3 regions of the Massilia sp. METH4 genome follow, and region 2 is predicted to be linked to each of the others. Evidence: predicted binding sites of a transcription regulator. Region 2 holds the regulator's gene; each other region holds the start of a gene.
What was found. The regulator sigma-54, encoded in region 2, starts transcription at its own class of promoters, with help from an activator protein. The targets are predictions, from matches to a motif close to TGGCANGNAANCTGCTTT.

Region 1: a site for sigma-54 is predicted at 1,245-1,262, ahead of V6Z91_RS03220 (PEP-CTERM sorting domain-containing protein). Genes of this name have one in related genera too.
Region 3: a site for sigma-54 is predicted at 1,180-1,197, ahead of V6Z91_RS23565 (circularly permuted type 2 ATP-grasp protein). Genes of this name have one in related genera too.

Annotation. Positions count from the first base shown of each region.
Region 1 is NZ_CP146614.1:736,575-738,838, forward strand. Features, by position in the region: gene V6Z91_RS03210 (two-component regulator propeller domain-containing protein) at 1-927, shown strand, start outside; gene V6Z91_RS03215 (oxidoreductase-like domain-containing protein) at 948-1,127, shown strand; gene V6Z91_RS03220 (PEP-CTERM sorting domain-containing protein) at 1,310-2,005, shown strand.
Region 2 is NZ_CP146614.1:2,364,308-2,366,571, reverse strand. Features, by position in the region: gene raiA (ribosome-associated translation inhibitor RaiA) at 1-356, opposite strand, end outside; gene V6Z91_RS10480 (RNA polymerase factor sigma-54) at 457-1,926, opposite strand; gene lptB (LPS export ABC transporter ATP-binding protein) at 1,977-2,264, opposite strand, start outside.
Region 3 is NZ_CP146614.1:5,373,077-5,375,340, reverse strand. Features, by position in the region: gene V6Z91_RS23565 (circularly permuted type 2 ATP-grasp protein) at 1-1,132, opposite strand, end outside; gene V6Z91_RS23560 (chemotaxis protein CheD) at 1,411-1,839, shown strand; gene V6Z91_RS23555 (SDR family oxidoreductase) at 1,899-2,264, shown strand, end outside.

The DNA.
Region 1 (2,264 bases), 1.6 Mb from region 2:
GGCACGCCTGCCTTCTCGATCGAGTTCGCGGCGCTGCATTACACGGAGCCGGCGCTGAATCGCTATGCATACCGGCTGGAAGGGTTCGACCGCGAGTGGGTCGAGACCGATGCCACGCGCCGCGCCGCCACCTATACCAACCTCGACCCGGGCCGCTATGTGTTCCGGGTAAAGGCATCGAACCACCGCGGCCAGTGGAACGAGGAACCGGTGACCCTGACGGTGACGATCACGCCGCCGTTCTGGGAAACGCTGTGGTTCCGCGCGCTGGCCGCCGCCCTGGTGCTGGTGCTGCTGTGGGGCGTCTGGCACTGGCGCATGCGGCGCCTGAAGCGCGCCAACCGCGCGCTGGAAGACCTGGTGCGCTCGCGCACCGCCGCGCTGGAGGAATCGCACCTGAAGCTGGCGGCGCAATCGACCACCGACGGGCTGACGGGCGTGGCGAACCGCCGCGGCTTCGACGCCAAGCTCGACGCCGAATGGCGCCGCGCCGCCCGCACCGGCCAGGTGCTGGCGCTGGCCATGGTGGACCTCGACTGGTTCAAGCAATACAACGAACGCCACGGCCATGCGGCCGGCGACGCGGCGTTGCGCGCCGTGGCCGGCGTGCTGGGCCGCCATGGCCGCCGCACCACCGACGTGGTGGCACGCTACGGCGGCGAGGAATTCGCCGTGCTGTGGGCCGCCGGCGACGCGGCGGTGGCCCAGCAGGGCGCGCAGGCGATCGTTGCCGAGGTGGCCGCGCTGGCGCTGCCGCACGAGGATTCGCCGTTCGGCGTGCTGACCGTGAGCATCGGTGTGGCGGCGATGCGGCCGCAATCGGAAGGCCCGCAGGAACTGGTGCGGCGCGCCGACGAGGCGCTGCTGCGCGCCAAGGTGCGCGGCAAGAACGGCACGCTGATGGCGCAGGGGGAGGCAGTGGCCTGAGCTGCACGCCAAGCTCCGTCATGACAATGCCTGTCCAGCCAGCCGATCCGCGCCCTGTTCCACCCAGGCCGCCGGAGCCGGGCGACTGCTGCGGCAGCGGTTGCGCCGTGTGTATCCATGACCTGTACAACGGCGCCCTGGAGCGCTACGAGAAACAATTGTCGGCCTGGCTGGCGCGCCACCCGGGAGAAAAGCGCTGAAGCGGCGCTCGAACGTTTCCCACGTCGCGTCGCATGCCATGTTTTATTGAACTTGGCATTGCGAAATACTAAATTCTTTGTTGAAATTCTTTGTGGCCACAGGTAAACTGGGAATGATGGCCTAAAAGTTGCCTACTTCATACGCTGCCTCAGCCCCCGGCAGACCGACCAAACAGGATTTCATGAACACCTCGACGATGACGAAAGTGCTGCTCTGCGCGGCACTGGCCATGGGCGCCGGCGCGCAGGCCAAGAACAACAACGGTAAAGGCAATTCCGGAAACACCGCGCAACAGAACAGCGGCCCATCGATCGGCGCCGCCAGCGCCGACGACGTCACGCTGGAAAACGCCGACGCCGGCATGATCGCCTTCTCCACCGTCAACCCGATGCAATACGGCGGCAATACGGCCGGCTTCTCGAGCGAGTTCGGCAAGGCCGATACCAGCGCGTGGGGCGTGCTCGGCACGGTTGAAAAGTCCGGCACGCTGGCGGATGCGTCGACGCTGTTCGATTTTTCGTTCGACAAGACGAGCGCCACCAGCGGTACCTGGACGATCACGAACACCAGCAGCACGCTGAACGCCACGCTCGACCTGACCGTGGCGATCCACGCCGCGAATGCCAGTACCGCCTTCCTGTTCGATAACCAGGACGTGGCCGCCGGCCAGACGCTCTCGGGCACCTGGAGCATCGAGTGGCTGAACAATGGCGGGCAGGTACCGGGCTTCTCGAACCTCGTGTTCTTCGGCCGCGATATCTCGACCAGCACGCCGACGCTGCTGCCGGTGCCGGAGCCGCACGCCTTGCCGATGACGCTGGCCGGCTTCGCCGTGCTGGGCGCGGTCGCCTGGCGCCGGCGCGGCAAGCGCGCCTGAGCGGCACTGTTGCGCAAACTACACATTTCTGATCTGTATTCGTAGTTTCCCGCTTGAAATTTGGCAAAGAGTTGATTAGTATTAACAACAGATTTCACCGCACCGGCAGCGCCGGCGCGCAGGAATAACAATCAAGAACACTTGTTTGACACTCGGCCCATGGCATCTGCCATGGGCTTTTTCTTTGGCCCTGTTCGTCGAGAACAGCGCCTTTCTTCGCGCTGCCGATCCTGACAGCACCTTTTCCCTTTCCCGAGCA
Region 2 (2,264 bases):
TATGCGGGCGACGCGGGGATCTCGCTCTCGCTCAGGTGCTTGATGGTTTCGTGATTGTGGTTCTGCACTTTATCCTTGTGCTTCATGACCTGGCGGTCCAGCTTGTCGATCAGCGTGTCGATGGCCGCATACAAGTCTTGCGCGACGCTTTCGACGAATACCGTTTTGCCCGACATGCGCAGATTGATTTCCGCCTTCTGCCTTTTTTCTTTCTCGGTGAGATTATCTACACTCAGGATCACACTTACATCGATCAGCTGATCGAAATGGCGTCTAACGCGTTCCAGCTTGTTCTGCACATACTCGCGAATGGCAGGGGTAACGTCGATATGGTGTCCACTGATAGTCAGATTCATACACACACTCCTAAAGAAATATTTACAGGTTCGTGCGGTCTCCACCAATCAAGACGGCGGCGCAGAGGAACCCATGCACTGCATGAAAAGCAAAGAGTGACTACAAAGACTTGCGGAGGCTGACTGGAGGGATTTTCAATGCTTCGCGATACTTGGCGACGGTGCGCCGTGCAATCACCATGCCTTGTTCACCCAGCATGTCCGCAATCTTACTGTCGGATAAAGGGTTCTTCGGGTCTTCGGCTCCTGTGAATTGCACAATCAGCGCCCTGATCGCAGTCGAGGAAGCTTCCCCACCAGCTTCGGTTGCGACATGGCTGCCAAAAAAGTACTTCAACTCAAACATGCCGTGAGGGGTCAGCATGTATTTTTGAGTTGTTACCCGAGAGATAGTGCTCTCGTGCAGGCCCAGTGTATCAGCAATCTCGCGCAACACAAGGGGCCTCATTGCCACAGCGCCATGCGAGAAAAAGTTCTTCTGCCGCTCGACGATGGCCTGGGCCACGCGGAGGATGGTGTCGAAGCGCTGGCGCATGTTCTTGATGAGCCACTTGGCTTCCTGCAACTGGGCGCTCATCTGCGATTCGCCCTTGCCCTGCTTGAGCAGGCTGGCATACAGCGCATTGACACGCAGGCGCGGCATCACGTCGTTGTTCAGTGTGACGACCCAGCCGTTGCGTCCTTTCTTCACCACCACGTCCGGTACCACATAGTCTGACACGTCGGGTGCGAAGGCGGCGCCCGGATGCGGATTGCATTGGCGAATCACGGCCTGCGCCTCTCGCAAGTCTTCGTCATCGCAATCGAGCGCCTTCTTGAGCTTGTTGAAGTCGCGCTGGGCGAACCATTGCAGGTGTTTTTCGACGATGCACAGCGCCATGCGGCGGGTCACCAGCGGCACGTTCGGCATGCGCCGGATCTGCAGCGCCAGGCATTCGGAGGCGTTGCGGGCGCCGATGCCGGGCGGGTCGAAGCTCTGCAGCAGTTTCAGGGCCGTGCGCAACTCGTCGATCTCGATTTCCAGCTCTTCCGGCAAGCGTTCATGGATCTCTTCCAGGCTCTCTTCGAGATAGCCGTTGTCGTCCAGCGCGTCGATGATCAGTTCCACCAGGGCGCGATCGCGGGATTCGAGGACCGTGACGCGCATCTGCTCCATCAGGTGCTCGCGCAGGCTGCGGTGGCTCGCTTCCAGCTGCGGGCGGGCATCGTCGTCGTCCGGGCCCTTGCCGCTGCCGGCGCTGCCCCAGTCGAGGTCGCCGGTGGCCAGCCCTTCGCCATCGCCGCCGTCATACGCCTCCGGTTCCGGCGCGGCCGGCGCGTCGTGCGCCGGGCCGCCCTCCGGCGGCGCCTCGGTGCCGCCCTGCGAGGTATTGATCGCGCCATCGGCCAGCAGGCGCACCGAGCGGTCGAGCGGATCGTCGAGCCGCTCGAGCAGGGGGTTATCGGTCAGCAGCTGTTCCAGTTCCTGGTGCAGCTCCAGCGTGGACAATTGCAGCAGCCGGATCGACTGCTGCAGTTGCGGCGTCAGCGCGAGATGCTGGGAAGTGCGCAGTTGCAAAGACTGTTTCATGGCTGATCAATAACGTTCAAGGGCTGCGTTCAAGGGCTGGAAATGGTGGATCACATGCGGAAATGTTCACCCAGATAAACGCGGCGCACGGATTCGTCGGCAATGATGTCGTCCGGCCGGCCGGAAGCCAGTACGCTGCCCTGATTGATGATATACGCCCGGTCGCAGATGCCCAGCGTTTCGCGCACGTTGTGATCCGTGATCAATACGCCGATGCCACGCTCCTTCAGGAAGCGCACGATGCGCTGGATTTCGATCACCGCGATCGGGTCCACGCCGGCGAACGGCTCGTCGAGCAGCACGAAACGCGGGTTGGTGGCCAGCGCGCGGGCGATTTC
Region 3 (2,264 bases), 3.0 Mb from region 2:
CGATCTGCGCGCGCGTCGAGGCCGGGCCGACCAGCATCCCGTAGCCACCGGCGCCGTGCACCTCCTTCACCACCAGGTCGGGCAGGTTGGCCAGCGTGTATTCGAGCTCGTCCTTCTTCCGGCACTGGTACGTCGGCACGTTGTTCAGCACCGGCTGCTCGGACAGGTAGAATCGGATCATGTCCGGCACGTATGGGTAGATCGACTTGTCGTCCGCCACGCCGGTGCCGATGGCATTGGCGAGCGTCACGCGGCCGGCGCGGTAGACCGACAGCAGGCCCGGCACGCCCAGCGAGGAATCGGCGCGGAAGGACAGCGGATCGAGGAAATCGTCGTCCAGCCGTCGGTAGATCACGTCGACCCGGCGCGGGCCGCGTGTGGTGCGCATGTACACCGCGTTGTCGTTGACGAACAGGTCCTTCCCTTCGACGAGCTCGACACCCATTTGCTGGGCCAGGAATGCATGCTCGAAGTAGGCCGAGTTGTACATGCCCGGGGTCATCACCACCACCGTCGGATCGGGGGCGCCGACCGGGGCGACCGAACGCAGGTTGTCCAGCAACAGGTCGGGGTAATGGTCGACCGGCGCGACACGGTGGCGCGCGAACAGTTCGGGGAACAGCCGCATCATCATCTTGCGGTCCTCCAGCATGTAGGAGACGCCGGACGGGACCCGCAGATTGTCTTCCAGTACATAGAATTCGCCGGCGCCGGCGCGCACGATATCGACCCCGGCAATGTGGGCATAGATGTCCGACGCCACGCCGATGCCCTGCATCTCGGGGCGGTACTGGGCGTTCCGGTAGATCTGCTCGGCCGGCACCACGCCGGCCCGGATGATCTCCTGGTCGTGGTAGATGTCGTGGATGAACATGTTCAGCGCTTTCACGCGTTGCACCAGCCCGCGTTCCAGTTGCGCCCACTCGCCGGCCGGGATGATGCGGGGAATCGCATCGAACGGGATCAGCCGTTCCGTGCCGGCGTCGTCGCCATACACGGCGAACGTGATGCCCACCCGGCGGAACGTCAGGTCCGCTTCGAGGCGCTTGCGCTCCAGCGATTCCGGTGTCTGTTCGGCAAGCCAGGCGGCGAACTCGCGGTAGTGCTGCCGTACGCCGTCTGGCGCCGACATTTCGTTGTAGAAGTACACGTTGGTTTTCCTCCCATGACCGCATACGATATGCAATTGCTGTGCCATCTGCGCGCACGATTGAAAATCCTTTACAGTTGAGTTTCCTCGCGGCATCATTACGTGCCGACCCAATCAATGTCCGGCGCCCGTATTTCCCTGACAACTCTCCCGATTGGGCCCGCATGCCTGTAAGCTTTCCGCAGTTTCCGCAACCGGGGCCGCCCGGCATTGTCGCTCGCCCGCCACAGGCCGACGTCCGGCACGTGTGGGCCGGCGCCATGGCGGTCGGAACCGGCGACATGGTGCTGACCGCACTGCTGGGCTCCTGCGTGGGGATCGGCATCATCTGGCGGCGCAAGAAGCGTTGCGCGCTGGCGCATTGCCTGCTCGCGGAAGCGCCGGCGGGCGATTCCGGCATCGACGTCCGCTACGTCAGCAATGCCGTTCCCGCCTTGCTGCGCGGGCTCGGCGCGCGGCCGGAGGATTACGCCGAACTGGAAGTGGTGGCCGCCGGCGGCGCCAGCCTGTTCGACCGCGTGCAGTCGCCGCTGCGCGTCGGCGAACGCAATATCGTCGCGTTCGAGCGCGCCATGCAGTCGTACGGCCTACGCGTGGTCCACCAATTGACGGGCGGCAGCCTCGGCTCCCGCATCACGCTGCACTGCGCCACGCTGGTCTACGAAACGAAGCGGCTGCAATCCAGCTGACGGGCGCGGCGCCGATGCCGCGCTCCCACTACAATGCGCTTTTTGCCAGTGGAGGACGGATGAAGGCCATCGTGACGGGACACAGCCGGGGATTGGGCGAGGGTATCGCGCGCGCCTTGCTGGCGCGCGGCGCCGAGGTGATGGGCATTGCCAGGCACGGCAATCCCGGCTTGCCAGGCGTGCGCGAGGTGGCGCTCGACCTCGGCGATCCGGCGGCGCTGTCCGCCTGGCTGGATGGCGGCGAGCTGGCCGCTTTCCTGGCCGGCGCCGAGCGCGCAATCCTTATCAATAATGCCGGGGTCGTGCAACCGGTCGGCCCTCCGGGCGGGCAGGGAGCAGGCCGGCTGGCGCTGGCGGTTACCGTGAATGTCACCGCCGCGCTGGTGCTCACCGATGCGTTCGTGGCCGCGACGGCCGGCTGCGCC